DNA from 2 places in the Polaromonas sp. P1_F8 genome. Region 1 is predicted to be linked to the other one. Evidence: predicted binding sites of a transcription regulator. Region 1 holds the regulator's gene; the other holds the start of a gene.
What was found. Region 1 encodes LexA, which represses DNA repair genes until DNA is damaged. Its sites were predicted from a motif close to ACTGTATNNNNATACAGT; they were not measured.

Region 1 (10,455 bases):
GAGATCCATTCTTCCGGCACATCGCCGCGGGCGCTGATGAGTTCGCCGTCTTTGTAGCGTTTGACGTAGGCGCATCGAAGTATGTCGTGCCTCAGGGATGGGGACAGGGATGAAAACCAGCGGCCGTTGTTGATGGCCTCTCGTTCCTCTATCGTAAGAATGGGATCGTCCATGGTCTGTCTTTTGAGTGACTAACAAGACGACCATTGTCGCTTGAGGGACCCGCCCGGCGCCAGCGGGCTGTCGCATGGGTGTCGCCCGGCCCGAGGCCTGGATTGTCGGTTGGGCAGTCCGCGACTGGCTGCCTGCCGCCTAACGGTAGTGCGGCGTGCGCTTGTTCAGGAAGGCGTCTATGCCTTCACCTGCATTGGCGTCGTGCAGGTTGCGTACGAAGTGATCACGTTCGTGGGTGAGTTGCTCGGTCAGCGTGCTGCCGGCTGCGTCGTTGATGAGTTCCTTGATGCTGGCCAGCGCATTGGGCGCGCGCGCATTCAGGTTTTCGGCCAGTTCAAGCGCCTGGGCCAAGGCCTCGCCCGGGGCCGCAACGCGGTTCACCAGGCCAAGATCATGCAACCGGCGCGCGCCTATGCGTTCGCCGGCCATCAGCAATTCGCTGGCCAGCGCACGCGGCAAGGCACGCGCCAGGGCCCAGCTGCCGCCACCGTCGGGTGAGAGCGCCACAGTGCTGTAAGACATCACGAACACAGCGTTGTCCGCTGCAACGACGAAATCGCAGGCCAGCACCAGTGAAAAACCTGCACCGGCGGCAGCACCTTCCACGGCGGCGATCACCGGCTTGGGATAAGTCCGGATCGAGTCAATCCAGTTGTGCAGGCCTTCAATGCTCTGGGCTTGCACCTCCGGCGCCTTGCGGCGGTTGGCCTCCAGGCGCTGCAGGTTGCCCCCTGCGCAAAACATGGCACCTTCGCCGGTGATCACCACACTGCGGATGTCGGGGTTGTTTTCAGCGGCATTCAGCGCCTCAATGCCCGCGGCGTAAATGTCGGGGCCGAGCGCGTTCTTGAACTCGGGGTTGCTGATCGTCAGGATAAGGGTCTGACCCTCGCTCGTACCTTTGATTGCGCCTGCCATGCTAGTTTTTCCAATGCATCGAAATAAGAAATAGGCAGGGACCAAGTCCCCGTACAGATCCCCTTGCCAGTGGGGGCCGCGGAACTGGCTTCGCCAGGCCGCAGGCGCCGCCCCCTCGAGGGGGGAAGGTGCTACACGAAGTGAGCATCCGAAGGGGGTGCTATTCCTCCTGGTGTAACAGGCTAAGGCCAATGGCGCCGCGCCGCCGCAGCCAGGGGGAAGGGCGGTAGCGTTGGTCGCCGTACACGGTCTGCATGTTGAACAACACTTCCAGCACATTGGTGGGGCCATAGCGATCGCCCATGGCCAGCGGCCCCAACGGATAACCCAGGCCCAGCGTGACGGCGGTTTCCAGGTCCTTCGGGCTGCAAATGCCTTGCTGGCAGATGTCGCTGGCGATGTTGACGATGGTGGCCACGACGCGCTGGGTGACAAAACCGCCACTGTCGCGGATCACGCTGACGGCCTTGCCGTCGCGGGCGAAGAGGGCGTGCGCGGCGTCGCGCATGTCGGTGCGGGTGGCCGGGTTGGTCGCCAGCACGCGCCGCTTGGTGGCTGCGTCGTCGATCAGCATGTCGATACCCACAGTGCGGGCCGGGTCCAGCCGTTCGACAACGGCGACGGTGGTGATGTCAAAGCCCAAAGGGGCGACCAGCATCAGGGCCTGTGGTGATGCGGAGGCGCCGGTTTCGATTTTGGCGCCCAGGTTTTTGAGCAGCTGCAACAGCTCCGAGCGGCGTGAAGCACGCGGCGACACCCATACCGGCGGGAGTTCGGTCACATCAGGGACGGCCGGCTCCGGCGGCACCTGCATGGCGCCGTCGGTGTAACGATAAAAGCCTTCACCGGTCTTGCGGCCCAGCACTCCGCCGGCCAGGCGCTGCGCCGTGATCACATTGGGACGGTAGCGGGCTTCTTCGTAATACTGGTGGTAGATTGACTCCATCACGGGATGGGAGACGTCGAGCCCGGTCAGGTCCATCAGCTCGAAAGGGCCCAGCTTGAAGCCGGCCTGGTCGCGCAGGATGCGGTCTATGGTGGCGAAGTCGGCGACGCCTTCGCTGACGATGCGCAGCGCTTCGGTGCCGTAGCCTCGGCCGGCGTGGTTGACGATGAAGCCGGGCGTGTCTTGCGCCTGCACGGGTGTGTGGCCCATTTGCCGGGCGTATTGGCTGAGGCCCTCGCACACGGCGGGGCTGGTCTTCAGGCCCGCGATCACTTCCACGACTTTCATCAGCGGAACGGGGTTGAAGAAGTGGTAACCGGCCAGGCGTTCGGGGTGCTTCAGGTCTGCGGCGATGGCCGTTATGGACAGCGAGGAGGTATTGCTGGCCAGCACGGTGTGCACAGGTACCAGTGTCTCGAGTTCGGCGAACAGGGCTTTCTTGACCTCCAGCCGCTCCACGATGGCTTCGATGATGAGGTCGCAGGCCGCGAGGTCAGTGAGGGTGGCGGCCAGCACAAGCCGGTCTTTGTGCCCGGCTGCCACGGCCGCGTCGATGCGGCCTTTTTCAACCAGCTTGTCCCATTGGGCGCAAATGGCTTCGCGCGCTTTTTCCGCGGCGCCTGCCTGCGCGTCCATCAGCCTGACGATGCTGCCGGCCTGCACGGCGATCTGCGCAATGCCGCGCCCCATGGCGCCGGTGCCAACTATTCCCACATTCGTGTAATTTACTTCCATGCCTGAATTATGGCCGACCGTATTTGTCAGGGTCCCGTGTCAAAATTGCCCACCCCATGAAACTTGCCAAGAAGCCTGTCAAATATCTCCTTGGCGTTCTGCTGATGGGCGTTGCCGTCCACAGCGTGGCATTGTCGCTGGGGCGCATGCGCGGCGCCACCCTTGTCGGACGCCCCCTTGATGTCACTCTGTCGGCGCACCTGGACGGCACGGAAGGGCTGTCTGCAGTCTGCGTGGCGGCTGATATTTTTTTTGGCGACAGCCAGGTTCCCCAGAACAAAGTACGTGTTGTCACGTCGCAAGGCGCTTCCGGTGAGGCACTGATCCGCATCCGCACAAGCTCAGGCGTCGATGAGCCGGTGGTGACACTCTATGTGCGTGAAGGATGCCTGCAGAAAAACACGCGCAAGTATGTGCTGCTGGCGGAAGTGGCCGGAGAAAACACCAACCCGATTCCCGTTGTCGGCGGAGAAGTCGTGGCGACTGCGCCTCTGGTGACGCAGACGCCTGGTGTTGCTGGCGCTGGCGGCAACGCCACAAAGGCACAGGCAGGCTCCGCGCCCTCCAGCCCGGGAAAATCCCCAAGAGCGAGGTCCGGAAAAGTCCCGCCTGCCGGAGGCAGTGAATTGCGATCGACTGCTTCAGTTGGGTCGCTGCAGGCAACGCCTGCTGTCCGCGGGTCTGGGAAGTCCGCATCCGGGCCGGCGGGCAAGCCCCGTTCTCGCCTGAAACTTGATCCCATTGACCTGGCGGCCGAGCGCGACCCTGTGCTTAGGTCTTCGCCGGAGCTGCTGACGGAACCCTCAACAGATGCCCAGCAGCGCGCTGCCGCCGCCGCACTGTGGCAGGCGCTGAATGCACAGCCGCAAGACATGGTGCGCGAGAGCCAGCGCCTGAAATCCCTGGAAGCCGATGTTGCCGGCATGCTCGCGCGAAGCCAGAAAACCGAAAAAGCCGTGATGGAAATGCGCGGCCAGCTTGAGCAGGCGCGCGGTGAACGCTATGACAACTGGCTCGTATACGCCCTTTACGCCTTGCTGGCCGCCTCCCTTCTTGCGATCCTGGCGCTATGGATACGTAGCCGACAGCAAAACCGTGTCAGCCGGGGATCATGGTGGGGCAAGGGGTTTGCTGAAGACGGCGCGCCTTATGTGACTGAAGGTACGGGTAACACCGGGAAGGCCTTCTTGCGCAGGGCCTCAGAAGCTGAATCGGTGAGCGCCGGGCCTTTGCCCGATTCGCTGGTTGATTTCGATCCCAGCGAACCATTTTTCGAGGCGCCGAAAAATACGCCGGCTTCAGGCGCCGTGGCGCGCCCAAGGGTTGCCGAATCCAGATTTCCCTCGGAATTTCTGCCTAGCCTGAGCGGTATCAGCAGCATGCCGCGGATTGTGAATGCCGAAGAGCTGTTTGATGTGCAGCAACAGGCCGATTTCTTCCTGTCGCTCGGCCGGCCCGACAAGGCGGTAGATGTTCTGCGCCACCACATCATGGACAACGTGGAAACAAGCGCGCTCGTCTATCTCGACCTGTTTGACCTCTATCACAGCTTGGGACGCCGGGAGGATTACGACGCGTTGCGCACAGACTTCAACAAGATGTTCAATGCCAAGGTGCCGGCATTCGACGAATACGCGGCGAATACGCACGATCTTGAGTATTACACGGAGGCTCTCTCGCGGATTGAGGCCCTCTGGCCAACGCCCAAGGTACTCGACGTACTTGAAGAGTCCATATTCCGCAAACCGGATTCGCGGGGAGAGGTCTTCAGCCTGGCCGCCTACCGCGAGCTGTTGCTCCTCCACTCGATCGCAAAAAGGATTGTTAGCCGGCCGCCCGGCGACGCCGAAGCACCGGTCAAACCATCGGACGCACCGTCGATTCCGACCATGCCGGATACGCTCCCAAGCGTTGCAGGCTTTGGACCCACCAGCATCCAGCCACTGTCAGCCCGGTTCCAGATCGTGGCGCCCTTGCCATCTCCTGCCGTGGCAAGCGCAACCGACCCGACACAGCCTCCCGCGTCCCCCCGGCTTGGCCTTGATATTGATTTGAGTGCAGGTGAGGGGACGGACCTGGCCCCGTTTCCATCGATCGACGCTGGTGCGCGGCCGCCGCAAGCCGCTGCCAACAATCTCATCGAGTTTGACCTCGACTTTCCGGATTTTTCGGGGCCGACGCAGAAAACTTGAGCGAAAGTTTCAGCCTGGCTCGCCGGGAGTTTCCGATCTGCGCGCACTTGATCAGGCTGGGCGTGTCACATCAGCGCCGTACTTGCAAGGCCCCCGGGTTGACGATATTGGTGGGCGTGCCCTTGATGAAGTTGACGACATTGTCAAACGCCGCGCCAAAGTACAGCTCATAGCTGTCCTGTTCAACATAGCCAATATGCGGCGTGCAAATGCAGTTTTCCAGTCGGAGCAGCGCATGGCCTTGCAGGATGGGCTCCGACTCAAAAACATCGATGGCCGCCAGGCCGGGCCGCCCGCGATTGAGGGAGGCGATCAATGCTTCCGGTTCGATCAGCTCCGCCCTTGACGTATTCACCAGCAGGGACGTGGTTTTCATGCGCGACAGGTCTTCCAGCGTGACGATACCGCGTGTCTCCGTGTTGAGCCGCAGGTGAAGGCTCAGTACATCGCTTTGCTCAAAGAATTCGGCTTTGCTGGCCGCGACTTCAAAGCCATCGGCCTGTGCCCGCTCCAGTGATGCGTCACGGCCCCAAATGATGACACGCATACCGAAGGCCCTGCCGTAGCCAGCCACAATTTGCCCGATCTTCCCGTAGCTCCATACCCCCAATGTCTTGCCCTTGAGGACGGAGCCGATGCCGAAATTGGGTGGCATCGAAGCTGACTTGAGCCCTGCCTGTTGCCAGGCGCCATGCTTCAAGTGGGCTACATAGTGTGGAATGCGGCGCATGGCGGTCATCACCAGCGCCCAGGTCAGCTCCGCGGGTGCCGTAGGAGACCCAATGCCCTCGGCAACCGCGATGCCGCGTTCTGTGCAAGCCGCGACATCTACATGGCTTCCGACACGGCCTGTCTGGGCAATCAGCTTGAGTTTGGGCAGTTTTTCAATAACTTGCCGGTTGAGCTGGGTTCTCTCCCGGATCAGGACGATGACATCGGCATCCTTGAGGCGGACGGACAGCTGGCCGATGCCTTTAACGGTGTTGGTATAGACCTTGGCGGGGTAGGCTTCCAGCTTGGCCGCGCAGTTCAGTTTCCGCACCGCGTCCTGGTAATCGTCGAGGATCACAATATTCATGCCGATATTGTGCCTGCAAGATTTTTCTTCCTTGCCGCCGGGGTCACTTCCGACTGGGGATTTTGTATCTCAAGGAAACGCATCAGACGGCGCCGCAAAGCGCATAGGCCCGGGCTGAACTTCTGGTGGGAAGCTTGCTGTACCAGTTATCTCAAAGAGGTTTCTCGCTGGCTCATGCGCTCAAGTTCCGCGCAGACGTCGGCCATGCGGCCGGATATCACCATGCGGCCAGCGCACGCTGGGCCGACATTGGAGTCAAACTCACGGACAACTCGCAGCCGGCTGGGCCGGGACGCCTTGACAGAGGGTTGGACGGCAAGAGCACCAGTGGCGCGGGCAGATGGGCCGCGCATTGCCGCGAAATCGCCGGAAGCAAAGGGTAGCGCAAGCTGGTGAGATCTGGGCTGCGCGCCGGCTGGCGCGGAAAAACGGCTTGCCCCAGCCATACCCTGCGCCGGCAATAACAATGACACCAATGCCTGCACGGGGGCCAGCAGGACTGACGACATTGGTGAATGTGAAAAACTGACGATTCCCATGATGAACTCCTGTATGAGAGAGGTTTACACAGGCAGGATTGCAAACTGGCAAATTGCCAGGAAGGCCCCGGCACCAGGGTGTTGGCCATCACAACGGCCAAACGCCCGCCACCTGGTGCGTGGCCAGGTGAGCTGCCTACATCAGCATCGTGTTGCGAATGAGGCCGACGGCCAGACCTTCCAGTTCGAAAGGCTCGCCGGGCTCGACCACAATGGTTTTAAAGTCCGGGTTTTCGGGCAGAAGTTCGATCAGGTGCTTGTTGCGGCGAAAGCGCTTGACGGTCACTTCATCACCCAGCCGGGCCACGACAATTTGACCATTCTTGGCTTCCTTGGATTGCTTGACGGCCAGCAGGTCGCCATCCATGATGCCTGCGTCCCGCATGCTCATGCCGCGGACCTTGAGCAGGTAGTCGGGCTGGCGCTGAAACAGGCTGCTTTCAAAATAATAGGTTTGCTCGACATGTTCCTGCGCGAGAATTGGGCTGCCAGCAGCAACCCGCCCCACCAGAGGTAGGGCGAGTTGGGCCAGGCTTTGCAACGGCAGGGAAAACTGTTTGATTCTGGATTCGTTCAGGCTGCGAAGGGCGTCATTGCGCAAACGTATGCCGCGTGAGGTCCCGCTGACCAGTTCGATGACGCCTTTGCGGGCCAGTGCCTGCAAGTGCTCCTCGGCGGCATTGGCAGAGCGAAAGCCAAGCTCGGCGGCGATTTCAGCACGGGTAGGCGGGGCGCCTGTGCGCGCGATGGCGCTCTGGATCAATTCCAGAATTTGCTGCTGGCGCGCAGTGAGCTTGGGAGCCTCAGAGGGAAAATGCGAAAAGTTATCGAGTGTGCTCATCACTGTTGCTCCTTGAATCACAACTTCAGCCCGTTTGCGTATTGCCTGTTGGCCTTAGGTACGCAACGTTACTGCAGCTGTTTTAATATCCAGTAACTGTATTTTCATCCAGTTTTTAAAAGATTGCAAGTTTACGTCTTATGCATCCTCAAAATATTGTGATTCTGGGCACTGGCGGCACGATTGCCGGGCAGGCTGCGAGTGCGTCGGACAACATTGGCTATACCGCTGCCCAGGTGGGCGTTGAGCAGCTGGTCGCGGCGGTCCCGCCCTTGGCAAGGTTCGGCCCCCTGATGACCGAACAGGTCGCGCAGGTCGATAGCAAGGACATGAGCTTCGAGGTATGGATGCAGCTGGCCAGTCGGGTCAACTACTTTCTGGCCCAGCCGGACATGCAGGGCATTGTCATCACGCACGGAACGGACACGCTGGAAGAGACGGCATATTTCCTTCATGCGGTGTGCCGCCCCGATAAACCCGTGGTGCTGACCTGCGCCATGCGGCCCGCGACGGCGCTGGTGCCTGACGGCCCCCAGAACATGCTGGATGCCATGGCGGTGGCGCGTCATGCAGGGGCGAGGGGTGTTGTTGCGGTGTGCGCCGGAACCATCCACAGCGCGCTGGACGTGCAGAAAGTGCATACCTACAAGGTTGACGCCTTTGACTCCGGTGATGCGGGGCCGATTGGCTATGTGGAGGAAGGATTCCTCAGGTTAATGAGAAATTGGCCTGAAACCCACGTAGAACGGGCGCAAGCAGCTATTAAAATAATAGCGAACTCCGTGGTTCCGGTCCAGTGGCCGCGCGTTGAGATTGTCATGAACCATGCCGGCGCCAGTGGTGCGGTCGTGGACGCGTTGCTGGCGCAGGGTGTTCAGGGGCTTGTAGTTGCCGCCACGGGTAATGGCACCTTGCACCATGCGCTGGAGGCGGCCTTGCTTCGCGCGCGGTCTGCGGGGGTGCGGGTCGTCCGGTCGACAAGGTGCCTCAATGGTCGTGTCTTGCCCACACCGGGGGATCTGTTTTCTGATTCGCAGGGGCTGAGCCCCGTGAAGGCGAGGATAGCGATGATGCTCGAGTTGCTGGCGGAAAGCTGAACCCTGCCTTGCGATTCCAGTCTGCCGGGAACCAGAATGAAAAAAGCCGTCAGACTGACGGCTTTGGGGTGCAGATGGACTCGCTGGAGGCTCGATTCAGCCCGCCAGCGCTTTGAACGCGCGGGCGGTGATCTCGTCAACACCGCCCATGCCGCTGATGGCACGATATTTTGGGGCCAGTTCAGGCTCTGACTTTGCCCAGCTGGAGTAGTACTCAACCAGCGGACGGGTCTGGGCGCTGTAAACCTCCAGGCGCTTGCGGACGGTTTCTTCCTTGTCGTCATCGCGCTGGATCAGCGGCTCGCCGGTCACATCGTCTTTGCCTTCGACCTTGGGCGGATTGAACTTGACGTGATAGGTGCGGCCTGAGGCGGGGTGCGAACGGCGTCCGCTCATGCGCTCGATGATGGCGTCGAAGGGTACGTCGATTTCAAGAACGTAATCCAGCTTGACGCCGGCAGACTTCATGGCGTCGGCCTGCGGAATGGTGCGCGGAAAGCCGTCAAACAGAAAGCCCTTGGCGCAGTCGGGCTGGGCAATGCGCTCTTTGACTAAATTGATGATCAGGTCGTCGCTGACCAGTGCACCCGAGTCCATGATTTTTTTGGCTTCAATGCCCAGCTGCGTGCCGGCTTTGACGGCCGCACGAAGCATGTCGCCGGTGGAAATTTGGGGGATACCGTACTTCTGGCAAATGAAGGTCGCTTGCGTCCCTTTGCCCGCGCCAGGCGCGCCCAACAAAATCAGTCTCATGGATGTCCTCGGATTTTATGAATTCTTGAAGTCAGCCCGAACCGCCGGCCGGTTTCCGCAGGGGCTGCTTGACAGGTATGGAGGGCTGCCGGCACGTCCTGCAGGCCTCACACTTGTGTTTTTCCCAAGGATAGCATGCACCCCTGACAGCAACTTACGAGCCGGCGTCGTGCCGGGGAGGGCAGGTCAGGAAAACAACTTGCGGGCGAGGTCCAGGTCTTCCGGGGTGTCAACGCCCGGCCCGGGCGCGTCGCCGGTGATGTGCACGGCGATGCGATGGCCGTGCCACAGTGCCCGGAGTTGCTCAAGGCACTCCAGTTGCTCGAGTGGCGACTGGGGAAGGCGCGGGAACTCCCGCAGAAATCCCACCCGGTAGCCGTAAATGCCGACGTGCCGGAGTGGCCGGGGCAGGCTGCTGCCGGCCTCCCACCACGCCTTGCCGGTAAAGTCGCGCGCGGCCGGAATGGGTGAGCGGCTGAAGTAAAGGGCCGTATGGCGCGCGTCAAGCACCACCTTGACCACGTTGGGGTTGTTCAGGTCGGCCAGCTGCTGGATGGCATGCGCCGCCGTGCTCATGGCGCAGTCCGGTCGCTCGATGAGCAGGCGCGCGACCGCGTCGATCAAGGCCGGGTCAATCAGCGGCTCGTCACCTTGCACATTCACCACAATGTCGTCGTCCGCGAGTCCCAGCACGCTGCAGGCTTCCGCGAGCCGGTCGCTGCCGCTGGGGTGGTCTTCTCGTGTCAGCACGGCGGCGATGCCGAAAGACGCGCATTTTTCGATGATTTCGTTGCTGTCCGTTGCGACGACGGTGCGCAAGGCGGTGCTTTTCATAGCGCGCTGCGCCACACGCACGACCATGGGTGTACCGCCGATGTCGGCCAGCGGCTTGTTGGGCAGGCGTGTAGAGGCCAGTCTGGCCGGAATGAGGACGGTGAAGCTCATGCTTTCGGGGTCTGGCTTGTTTTTTTCAAGGACTCGTTCACAGGCCGAGCTCTTCGTCGGTCAAGGTCCGCGCTTCGCTTTCCAGCAGCACGGGAAGCCCGTCGCGCACCGGGTAGGCGAGGCGGGCGCTGCGGGAAACAAGTTCCTGTTTTTCCCGGTCGTAGTCGAGCGGGCCTTTGGTCACAGGGCAGACCAGCAGTTCAAGCAGTTTGGTGTCCATGGCCTGATGGTAAGGGA
Region 2 (10,455 bases), on a different contig from region 1:
ATGCGTGGCCGGCACCAAAGGCGCGGCGCCGCTGTTGAAGGCGGCATGCGACGGCCTGCAAATGGTTTCGCCTTCGGCGCAGCTGATAAAGGCCTTGCCGGCTTTGAGGCGCGACGTCATGTTCTCGACCGTGGCGAGGAAGCCGTAGCCGCCGCTGGCGCTCAGCAGCAATGCGGCGTTGGCCGGGCCCGCGAAGTAATGCACCAGCTGCGTGCCGGACTCCAGGTCGATCAGGGTGGTGAGCGGCTGGCCGTCGCCACGCGCGCCGGGCAGCAATGACACCGGCACCGAATAAATGCGGCCGCGTGAGCCGAAGGCCAGCAGCGTGTCGATGGTGCGGCACTCAAAGGTACCGTAAAGCCCGTCGCCCGCCTTGAAGGCGAAGCCCGCCGCGTCGTGGCCGTGGCCGCTGCGCGCACGCACCCAGCCTTTGTCGCTGATGACCACCGTCACCGGTTCGTCGAGCACCTTGACTTCGAGTACGGCCTTTTTCTCGGCCTGAATCAGCGTGCGGCGCGCATCGGCGAACTGCTTGGCGTCGGCCTCAATTTCCTTGACCAGCAGGCGGCGTAAGGCGGCCGGGCTGCCGAGGATTTCCTCGAGCTTGCCCTGCTCTTCACGCAGGGTCTTGAGCTCCTGCTCGATCTTGATGGCTTCGAGCCGTGCGAGCTGGCGCAGGCGGATGTCGAGAATGTCATCGGCCTGGATATCGGTGAGCTTGAAGCGCGCAATCAGCGCAGCCTTGGGTTCATCCGACTGGCGGATGATGGCAATCACCTCGTCGATGTTGAGCAGCACCAGCTGCCGGCCTTCCAGGATATGGATGCGGGCCAGCACCTTGTCGAGCCGGTATTGCGAGCGCCGCTGCACCGTCGTCTGGCGAAACTCGATCCACTCGGTCAGCATCTGCCGCAGGTTTTTCTGCGTCGGCCTGCCGTCCAGCCCGACCATGGTCAGGTTGATGGACGAGGAACTTTCCAGGCTGGTGTTGGCCAACAGCGTGTTGATGAGTTCGGACTGGCTGATCTTGCTGGTCTTGGGCTCGAACACCAGGCGCACGGCGGCATCCTTGCTGGATTCGTCGCGCACCACGTCGAGCACGGCCAGGATGGTCTGCTTGAGCTGCACCTGGTCCTGGCTCAGGGCCTTTTTCCCGGTCTTGATCTTGGGATTGGTCAGCTCTTCGATTTCCTCCAGCACGCGCTGGGTGCTGACGCCGGGCGGCAGTTCCTGCACCACCAGTTGCCACTGGCCGCGCGCCAGTTCTTCAATCTTCCAGCGGGCGCGCACCTTGAGCGAACCGCGGCCCGTTTTGTAAGCCGCTGCGATTTCCGCGCTGCTCGAAATAATCTGGCCGCCGCCCGGGTAATCGGGCCCGGCGATCAGCGTGTACAACTCCTCGTCGCTGAGTTTGGGCGTCTTGATGAGTGCCACGCAGGCGTCGGCCACTTCGCGCAGGTTGTGACTGGGGATTTCGGTAGCCAGGCCTACGGCAATGCCGCTGGCACCGTTGAGCAACGCAAACGGCAGGCGTGCCGGCAGCAGCTTGGGTTCCTCCGTCGTGCCGTCATAGTTCGGCATGAAATTGACGGTGCCCTCGTCAATTTCGTCAAGCAGCAGGCGCGCGATCGGACTGAGGCGCGCTTCGGTATAGCGCATGGCGGCCGCACCGTCGCCGTCACGGCTGCCGAAATTTCCCTGGCCGTCGATCAGCGGATAGCGCAGGCTGAAATCCTGCGCCATCCGCACCAGTGCGTCGTAAGCGGCAGTGTCACCATGCGGATGGAAATTGCCCAGCACGTCTCCGACCACCTTGGCGCTTTTGCGCGCCTTCGGACCCGCAGGCGCAGCGTTGGTGAACGACAGGCCCATCCGGTGCATCGCGTACAGGATGCGGCGCTGCACCGGCTTCTGGCCGTCGCAAATGTCAGGCAAGGCGCGGCCCTTGACAACGCTGAGCGCATATTCAAGGTAAGCCCGCTGCGCGTACGCAGCCAGCGAATCCTGGTCGGCGGGTTCGGGAATAGGGGCTACGGCGTCCGGTGTAAAGAGATCCATCTTGAGTTTGGCTTGGCGGGTAAGGTGGCGTGACGCATGCCGGCACACGCGGGTGCGGCTGGCACAGGGTTACAAAAGGAATGCCGTTTTTCAGGCTGCCGGGCTGAACACACGGCGCATTGTGACCTCAGTTCTGCTCGGGCTGGGCCTCTGCCGTAGCGGTGGAGACCACAGTGGGCGACACCATGTTGCTGCGGCCGGTTGCGCCGCCCATCATTTCCATGCGGACACGGGCGGACGACGCCATCATGCTGGGGGGCTTGAGGTGGTTATAAAGCTGCATCACGGTTTTGACGTAGTTTTTGGTTTCGGGGTAATTGGGGATCTTGTTGCCGGCACGCTGCACGGCGCCCTCGCCGGCGTTATAGGCCGCGACCGCGAGTTCAAGCTGGCCGGGGAACATGGCAATCAGGTCGCTGAGGTAGCTGGAGCCCGCCCGGATATTGGTCTTGGGGTCGGTGAGCTTTTTGTGGATGGTGGAATCCTTGGTGGCCCGCACGCCGTAGCGCTCCGCTGTCGGCGGAATCAGCTGCATCAGCCCGACCGCGCCCTTGGGCGAAACGGCCTGGGTGTTGAACCCGGATTCGGTGGCGATCAGGGCCTGCAGCAGTTCGTAGTCGATGCCATGCTTGGCGGAAGCTTCGCGCAACAGGTGCTTGACGGCCTTGTAGTTGGGCGACACATCAAAGTAAGCCAGCAGCTTGGGCGGCGCGTTGGCCACACCGGTGGCCCGGTTGGCGCCGTTACCGACGGCTTTGCCGCTTTTGGCAACATTGTCCCCTGCGCTGAAACTTTCAGCGCCACGAAAGAAAAGTTCATAACGCTCATCCAGCCGCACAGCCGAAAAATGCGCAATGCCGTCTTTGTCCACATAACCCCAGATGTCGGCCCGGGCCGGCGCCGCGAACAGCGTAGCCAGCCCAAGGACGGCCAGGGGCAGGGCCAGCGCGCGTAACAGGCGAGCAAGGCGCGGCAAGGCTGAATACAACGTCAAAAAAGAATCCATCAAATATCTATTTCCACGGCGTCACCGTGCAACTCCATCAGTTCGCGGCGCGCAGCGGCCTCGCCTTTGCCCATCAGCTTGGTGATGAGCGTCTCGGTTTGCAGAAAATCCTGGTTGCCCAGTTGCACGGGCAACAGGCGGCGGGTGTCAGGATTGAGTGTGGTTTCCCATAATTGTTCCGCATTCATCTCGCCCAGGCCCTTGAAGCGGCTGATGCTCCAGGCCCCCTCCTTTACGCCATCCTTGCGTAACTTGTCCAATATGGCGGTCAGTTCGCCTTCATCAAGGGCATACACCTTGGATGCCGGCTTTTTGCCGCGGGCCGGCGCGTCCACCCGGAACAGCGGGGGACGGGCCACATACACATTACCCGATTCGATCAATTTGGGGAAGTGGCGGAAAAAGAGGGTCAACAGCAGCACCTGGATGTGGGAGCCGTCCACATCAGCGTCGCTCAGGATGCAGACCTTGCCGTAGCGCAGGCCGGAGAGGTCGGGCGTGTCGTTCGGGCCGTGCGGATCAACGCCGATAGCGACGGCGATGTCGTGGATTTCGGTGTTGGCGAACAGGCGGTCGCGCTCGACCTCCCAGGTATTAAGCACCTTGCCGCGCAGCGGCAGGATGGCCTGGCTTTCCTTGTCGCGGCCCATCTTGGCGCTGCCGCCGGCCGAATCGCCCTCGACCAGGAAGACTTCGTTGTGCGCCAGGTCCCGGCTTTCGCAGTCGGTGAGCTTGCCGGGCAGCACGGCGACACCGGAGCCCTTGCGTTTTTCGACCTTCTGGCCGGCTTTCTGCCGGGTTTGGGCAGCCTTGATGGCCAGTTCGGCCAGTTTGCGGCCGTAATCGACGTGCTGGTTAAGCCAAAGCTCCAGCGTGGGCCGCACAAAGCTGGACACCAGCCGCACCGCGTCGCGTGAATTGAGGCGCTCCTTGATCTGGCCCTGGAACTGCGGATCCAGCACCTTGGCGCTCAGAACATAGCTGGCGCGGGCAAAAACGTCTTCCGGCAAGAGCTTGACGCCCTTGGGCAGCAGCGAATGCAGGTCGACAAAGCTCTTGACGGCATTGAAGAGGCCATCGCGCAGGCCGCTTTCGTGCGTGCCGCCGGCGCTGGTGGGAATCAGGTTGACGTAGCTTTCGCGCACCGGCTGGCCTTCTTCGGTGAAGGCCACGCACCACTGCGCACCCTCGCCTTCGGCAAAACTCTCGTGCGAGGCATCGGCAAAACCTTCGCCCTCGAACATCGGGATCACCGGGTCGCCGGTCAGCGTCTGCATCAGGTAGTCACGCAGGCCGCCTTTGTACAGCCAGGTTTGGGTGTCTTTGGTTTTCTCGTTGGTCAGCGTCACCGTGACGCCGGGCATCAGCACCGCCTTGCTGCGCAGCAGGTGCGTGAGCTCGGCCATGGGCAGCGCGGCCGATTCAAAGTATTTGGCATCGGGCCAGGCGCGGACGGTAGTGCCCGTCTTGCGGTCGCCCTCGCCGTTTTTGCGCAGGTGCAGCTTTTCGATGACATCGCCGCCCGAGAACACCAGGTGGGCAACCATACCTTCACGATAAGAGGTGACTTCCAGGCGCTTGGACAGCGCATTGGTCACGCTCACGCCGACGCCATGCAGGCCACCCGAGAAGCTGTAGGCGCCGCCTTTGCCTTTGTCGAACTTGCCGCCCGCGTGCAGCCGGGTGTAGACGATCTCGATGACCGGCACCTTTTCTTCCGGGTGCAGGCCGAAAGGAACGCCACGGCCGTCGTCATCCACGCTGACCGAGCCGTCGGTATGCAGCGTGACCTTGATCTTCTTGCCGTAGCCGGCCAGGGCCTCGTCGGCGGAGTTGTCCAGCACTTCCTGGATGATGTGCAAGGGGTTGTCGGTGCGCGTATACATGCCCGGCCGTTGCTTGACGGGCTCCAGGCCCTTGAGCACGCGGATCGAGCCTTCGGAATATTCGGTGGGTAGTTTGTCAGCCATGGCAGATGAAAGAATTGCCGCAATTGTAGTCGGGGCCGGCAAAGTAACTGTATAAACATACAGCCAACCTGATTTGAGACACGGAACGAAGTGCGGCCCGGGCAGTGTTTTGCCATTTTCGTTACAGTCGACAGACAGCGCGTTTTCCGCTCCAGACCTTTCTTTTTTCGCCGCTTGCGGCGGCCCGTCCATGACCACCGAAACCAAAAAACTCTCCATGCTGCAGGTGCTGATCTGCGGCGCCACCATCGTCACGCTGTCCATGGGCATTCGTCATGGTTTTGGCCTCTGGCTGCAGCCCATCACCCAGGCGCAGGGCTGGACGCGCGAGACTTTTGCCTTTGCGCTGGCGGTGCAAAACCTGTCCTGGGGGGTGTTCGGCATCTTCGCCGGCATGGCCGCCGACCGCTTTGGCGCCTTCCGCGTGATCGTGGGCGGTGCCCTGCTGTACGGGCTGGGCCTGGTGGGCATGGCCTTGTCGCCCACCGGTTTCCTGTTCACCCTGACAGCCGGCGTGCTGATTGGCGCCGCACAGGCCGGAACCACGTATGCCGTGATTTACGGCGTGATCGGGCGCAATATTTCGGCCGACAAACGCTCGTGGGCCATGGGCGTGGCCGCGGCGGCGGGCTCATTCGGCCAGTTCCTGATGGTGCCGACCGAAGGTTTGCTGATCAGCAGCCTGGGCTGGAAAGAGGCTTTGCTGGTGCTGAGCGGCGCGGTGCTGCTGATTGCGCCGCTGGCATTGGGCCTGCGCGAAGGCGGTTTTACCGGCGGGCAGCCTGCCAAACGCGAGCAGACCATTGTCCAGGCGCTGCGCGAAGCCTTCAAGTACCCGAGCTTTCAATTATTGATGGCGGGCTATTTTGTCTGCGGCTTCCAGGTGGTGTTCATCGGCGTGCACATGCCCAGCTACCTCAAGGACAAGGGCCTGTCTCCCCAGGTGGCCAGTTATGCGCTGGCGCTGATCGGCCTCTTTAATGTGTTCGGCACCTATATTGCGGGCTCGCTGGGCCAGAAAATTGCCAAGCGCAAGATCCTGGCGACGATTTATTTATCCCGCGCCATCGTGATCGCCGTGTTCCTGGCGGCGCCGCTCAGCCCCCTGAGCGTTTACATCTTTGCCAGCCTGATGGGCCTGCTGTGGCTGTCGACCATCCCGCCGACCAACGCCGTCGTGGCGCAGATCTTCGGCATCCAGCACTTGTCGATGCTGGGCGGCTTTATCTTCTTCAGCCACCAGATCGGCTCCTTCCTGGGCGTCTGGCTGGGCGGCTACTTATATGACCGCACGGGCAGCTACGACATCGTCTGGTACATCGCGATTGCATTGGGCGTGTTTGCCGCGCTGGTGAACCTGCCGGTGCGTGAATCACCGATTGCACGCGCGGCCGTGCCCCAAGGGGCCTGACATGGCAAAAAGAATCGGCCTGTGGGCGCTTGCGATCATCGCGTCGCTGGGGGTGTTTGCCCTCTACACACGGCCGGATTTCCTGTTCACACTCGCCAACCAGGTCTGGGCCTGCTTCTAGCGCAAGGCCCTTCCCAGGGGTTTTATGTGTGTTTTGGGCTGCGGCCCAATCAGGACGGGCGCAAGCAGCTATGAAAACAATAGTAATTACCGGAGCCTCTGACGGCATAGGCGCTGAAATGGCGCGGCAATTGGCCAAAACCCACGGCGCCGGCGTGGCGCTGGTGCTGGCCGCGCGCAATGAAGCACTGCTCAATGAGGTTGCGGGCCAATGCGTTGCCCATGGGGCGTTGACCCTGGCCGTCAAAACCGATGTATCGCAAGAAGACCAATGCCGCCAGCTGGTGGCCGCCGCCATCGGACGGTTCGGGCAAATCGATGCCTTGATCAACAACGCAGGCATGTCGGCGCAAGCCCTTTTTGAAGACGTCAAGGCCCAGGACCTGGCCTGGTACGAACAGTTGATGCGCATCAACCTCTGGGGCAGCGTCTGGTGCACCCATGCCGCCCTGCCTTACTTAAAAGTGCGCCACGGCAGCATCGTGGCTGTCTCCAGCCTGGCAGGCCTGATCGGCGTGCCGGGCCGCACCGCCTACAGCGCCACCAAATTCGCCATGACGGGCTTCTTCGAGGCATTGCGCGCCGAGCTGAAAACGGCCGGCGTCAGCGTAACAACGGCCTATCCGGGCGTGGTGGCCACCCGCATCCGCTACCGCGGCTTCAACGCGGCCGGTGAGGCAGCCGGTGCCAGCGGCCTGAAAGAAGACGACGCCATGAGCGTGGAAGAATGCGCACGGCTGATCGTGCAGGGTATGGAGCGCCGCGACCGCGAAGTCGTCATGACGGCCAAGGGCAAGCTGGGCCGCTGGCTCAAGCTGATCGCACCCGGCCGGGTTGAAGCGATGGCGCTGGCAGCGCTCAAAGATGACGTAAAACCCTACTGATGGAGAACAATACGCACGGCATGGAACCGCCCTCCGCCTGGGTGCAGCGCTGGTCGCACCTGGTGCCAGAGCGTGGCGTGGTGCTGGACGTGGCCTGCGGCTACGGCCGCCATGCCCGCTGGTTTTATGAACGAAATCACCCTCTGGCCCTTGTGGATCGTGCGCAAGCAGCTATCGAATTTATAGCAACCACCCTTCCAGCGCGCTCAACCCAAACCGTTGAAGCCATGGTGGCCGACATTGAGGAAGGCCCCTGGCCCTTTGAAGGACGACAGTTTGAGGCGGTCATCGTCACCAATTACCTGTGGCGGCCGCTCCTGCCCACGCTACTGGCCAGCCTGGCGCCGGGTGGCGTGCTGATTTACGAAACTTTTACGCAGGGCAATGAAACGGTAGGCAAACCCTCGCGCCCCGACTTTTTGCTGCGTCCCGGTGAATTGCTGCAGGTCTGCCAGGGCCTGAAGGTGGTGGCCTTCGAGGAGGGTTTTGAGGAGCGTCCGCCGCGCTTTGTCCAGCGCATCACCGCCGTCCGCGAATCAGCCGCGACTGCGGGTTTATCCGCCCCCCTTCATACCGCAGAGGGGGGTCCACCCCGCTATAGACTGACCTAGGCTCTGGGTAGAATGCAGGATTGGCCTTTTCCGGGGCCGGCTTGAAGCTGTTCAGGCCGGAACACCCCAGATACCTGCATGGCCGCGAACGTTTACAAGCAGAGCATGAAACCCATTACTGGCAGCATCGTTGCATTGGCAACGCCCTTGCACGAAGACGGCAGCGTAGATTACCCCACCCTGCGCAAGCTGGTTGACTGGCACATTGCCGAAGGGACCGACTGCATCGGTGTGGTCGGCACAACCGGCGAATCCCCAACCGTCAATGTCGAAGAACATTGCGAAATCATCCGGGTGTCGGTTGAGCAGGCCAAAAAGCGCGTGCCGATCATGGCCGGCTGCGGCGCCAACTCAACGGCCGAAGCCATTGAGCTTGCCAAATTTGCCAAAGGCGTCGGCGCGGACTGCCAGTTGCAGGTCGTTCCCTATTACAACAAGCCCACCCAGGAAGGCCAGTACCGGCACTTCAAGGCGATTGCGGAAGCGGTTGGCGACCTCCCCACCGTGCTTTACAACGTGCCCGGCCGCACCGTCGCCGATATGGCGCACGCCACCGTGCTGCGCCTGGCCCAGGTGCCCGGCATTGTCGGCATCAAGGAAGCCACCGGCAACATCGAGCGCGCCCAGTGGCTGATCAAGGAAGTGCCCAAGGGCTTTGCCGTGTATTCAGGCGACGACCCGACCGCCGTAGCGCTGATGCTTTGCGGCGGCCAGGGCAATGTCAGCGTGACAGCCAACGTAGCGCCCCGCCTCATGCACGAGCTGTGCGTGGCCGCCGTGGCCGGCGATGCCCGCCGCGCCATGGAGCTGCAACTTAAATTGCTGCCGCTGCATCGAAACCTGTTTGTCGAAGCCAACCCCATTCCCGTCAAGTGGGCCATGGCCCGGATGGGCCTTTGCGGCGGCACACTGCGCCTGCCGATGACGCCGCTGGAAACATCGAACGAAGCCGCCGTGGAAAGCGCCCTGCGCATCTGCGGCCTGGTCTGATTTGCCTGATCTGATTTTTAAGGGAACCCAAGTGAAGATATTGCCAACACATCCTGCATTTTCCAAAGCCCGGAGCGCCGCAACCGTGTCTGCACTGGTTGCCCTCGGTCTGCTCGCCGGCTGCTCCTCCATCAGGGATGTGATGGAAGGCGAACGCGTCGACTACAAAAGCAGCGGCGCCAAAGCTCCTTCCCTGGCGGTCCCTCCCGACCTGACACAACTGAGCCGCGAAACCCGTTATGTGGTGCCCGGCACCGCGGTGTCCGCCAGCAGCTACCAGGTGGGCCAGCCAACCCAGGCCGTGCAGACAGCCGCAGTGACCGTGGGCGACGTTCGCATCGAGCGCGCAGGTACCCAGCGCTGGCTGGTGGTGAACCGGCCGGCAGACAAGCTCTGGACACCCGTGCGTGATTTCTGGCTGGAGAGCGGCTTCCTGCTGTCCCAGGATCAGGAAAACCTCGGCATCATGGAAACCGATTACGCTGAAAACCGCGCCAAGCTCCCGCAGGATTTCATCCGCAACACCATCGGCAAAGTATTCGACAGCCTGTACTCCACCGGTGAGCGCGACAAATTCCGCACACGGCTGGAGCGCCGCGCTGATGGCGGCACGGAAATCTATGTCAGCCACCGCGGCATGGTCGAGGTGCTGACGGGCGTCAAGGCCGGCTCTTCCGGCGGCGACAGCACCATGTGGCAACCCCGCCCTGCCGACCCGGAACTGGAAGCCGAATTCCTGCGCCGCCTGATGGTCAAGCTGGGTGTCACGCAAGAGCAATCGAAGGCCCTGGTGGCCGCCGGTGCGAACAAACAAACCTCGCGGATCGCCACTGTCAACAGCCAGCCCGTCGTGCAGATCGACGAGGGCTTTGAACGTGCATGGCGCCGCGTCGGCCTGGCGCTGGACCGCACCGGCTTCACGGTTGAAGACCGCGACCGCAGCCAGGGGACCTACTTCGTGCGCTACGTCGAGCCTATCGTGAACAAAACCGAGCCCGGCTTCTTCAGCAAGCTGTTCAGCGGCTCGCCAGCCGCTGTGCCGCCGTTGAAGTACCGCATCGCCGTCAAGAGCCAGGGTGAAAGCACCACGGTGTCGGTTCTCAATGCCCAGGGTGCGCCTGAAGCGTCGGCCAATGCCCAGCGCATCATCCAGGTGATTGCCGACGATCTGAGGTAAATCCCGGTTCGTGACCCTGTTCATCCCGACTGACGATTCCATACCGGTGTGTTGAGGTTCAAAAGCCTGGGCAGTGGCAGTTCAGGCAATGCCACACTGGTTGAAGCGTCGGGAATCACGCCGCTTCGCATTCTTGTCGACTGCGGGCTGGGGCTCAAGCACCTGCTCTACAGGCTCGGTGAGGCGGGCCTGCAACCCGAAGACATCCATGCCGTGTTCATCACCCAT

Region 2: AC1D1J_RS14795 (DNA topoisomerase IV subunit B) is a predicted target of LexA. The motif match lies at 5,081-5,098, and genes of this name have one in related genera.

The regions. Positions count from the first base shown of each region.
Region 1 is NZ_JBFUBS010000001.1:468,032-478,486, reverse strand. It holds gene AC1D1J_RS02290 (Crp/Fnr family transcriptional regulator) at 1-173, opposite strand, end outside; gene AC1D1J_RS02285 (oxepin-CoA hydrolase, alternative type) at 313-1,092, opposite strand; gene AC1D1J_RS02280 (3-hydroxyacyl-CoA dehydrogenase) at 1,253-2,773, opposite strand; gene AC1D1J_RS02275 (type IV pilus assembly protein FimV) at 2,830-4,965, shown strand; gene AC1D1J_RS02270 (D-2-hydroxyacid dehydrogenase family protein) at 5,036-6,043, opposite strand; gene lexA (transcriptional repressor LexA) at 6,719-7,423, opposite strand; gene AC1D1J_RS02260 (asparaginase) at 7,564-8,520, shown strand; gene adk (adenylate kinase) at 8,617-9,273, opposite strand; gene kdsB (3-deoxy-manno-octulosonate cytidylyltransferase) at 9,460-10,218, opposite strand; gene AC1D1J_RS02245 (Trm112 family protein) at 10,256-10,438, opposite strand; gene lpxK (tetraacyldisaccharide 4'-kinase) at 10,419-10,455, opposite strand, start outside.
Region 2 is NZ_JBFUBS010000003.1:591,553-602,007, reverse strand. It holds gene parC (DNA topoisomerase IV subunit A) at 1-2,058, opposite strand, end outside; gene AC1D1J_RS14800 (lytic transglycosylase domain-containing protein) at 2,186-3,064, opposite strand; gene AC1D1J_RS14795 (DNA topoisomerase IV subunit B) at 3,064-5,034, opposite strand; gene AC1D1J_RS14790 (MFS transporter) at 5,225-6,445, shown strand; gene AC1D1J_RS14785 (SDR family oxidoreductase) at 6,637-7,449, shown strand; gene AC1D1J_RS14780 (class I SAM-dependent methyltransferase) at 7,470-8,060, shown strand; gene dapA (4-hydroxy-tetrahydrodipicolinate synthase) at 8,166-9,050, shown strand; gene bamC (outer membrane protein assembly factor BamC) at 9,082-10,227, shown strand; gene AC1D1J_RS14765 (MBL fold metallo-hydrolase) at 10,276-10,455, shown strand, end outside.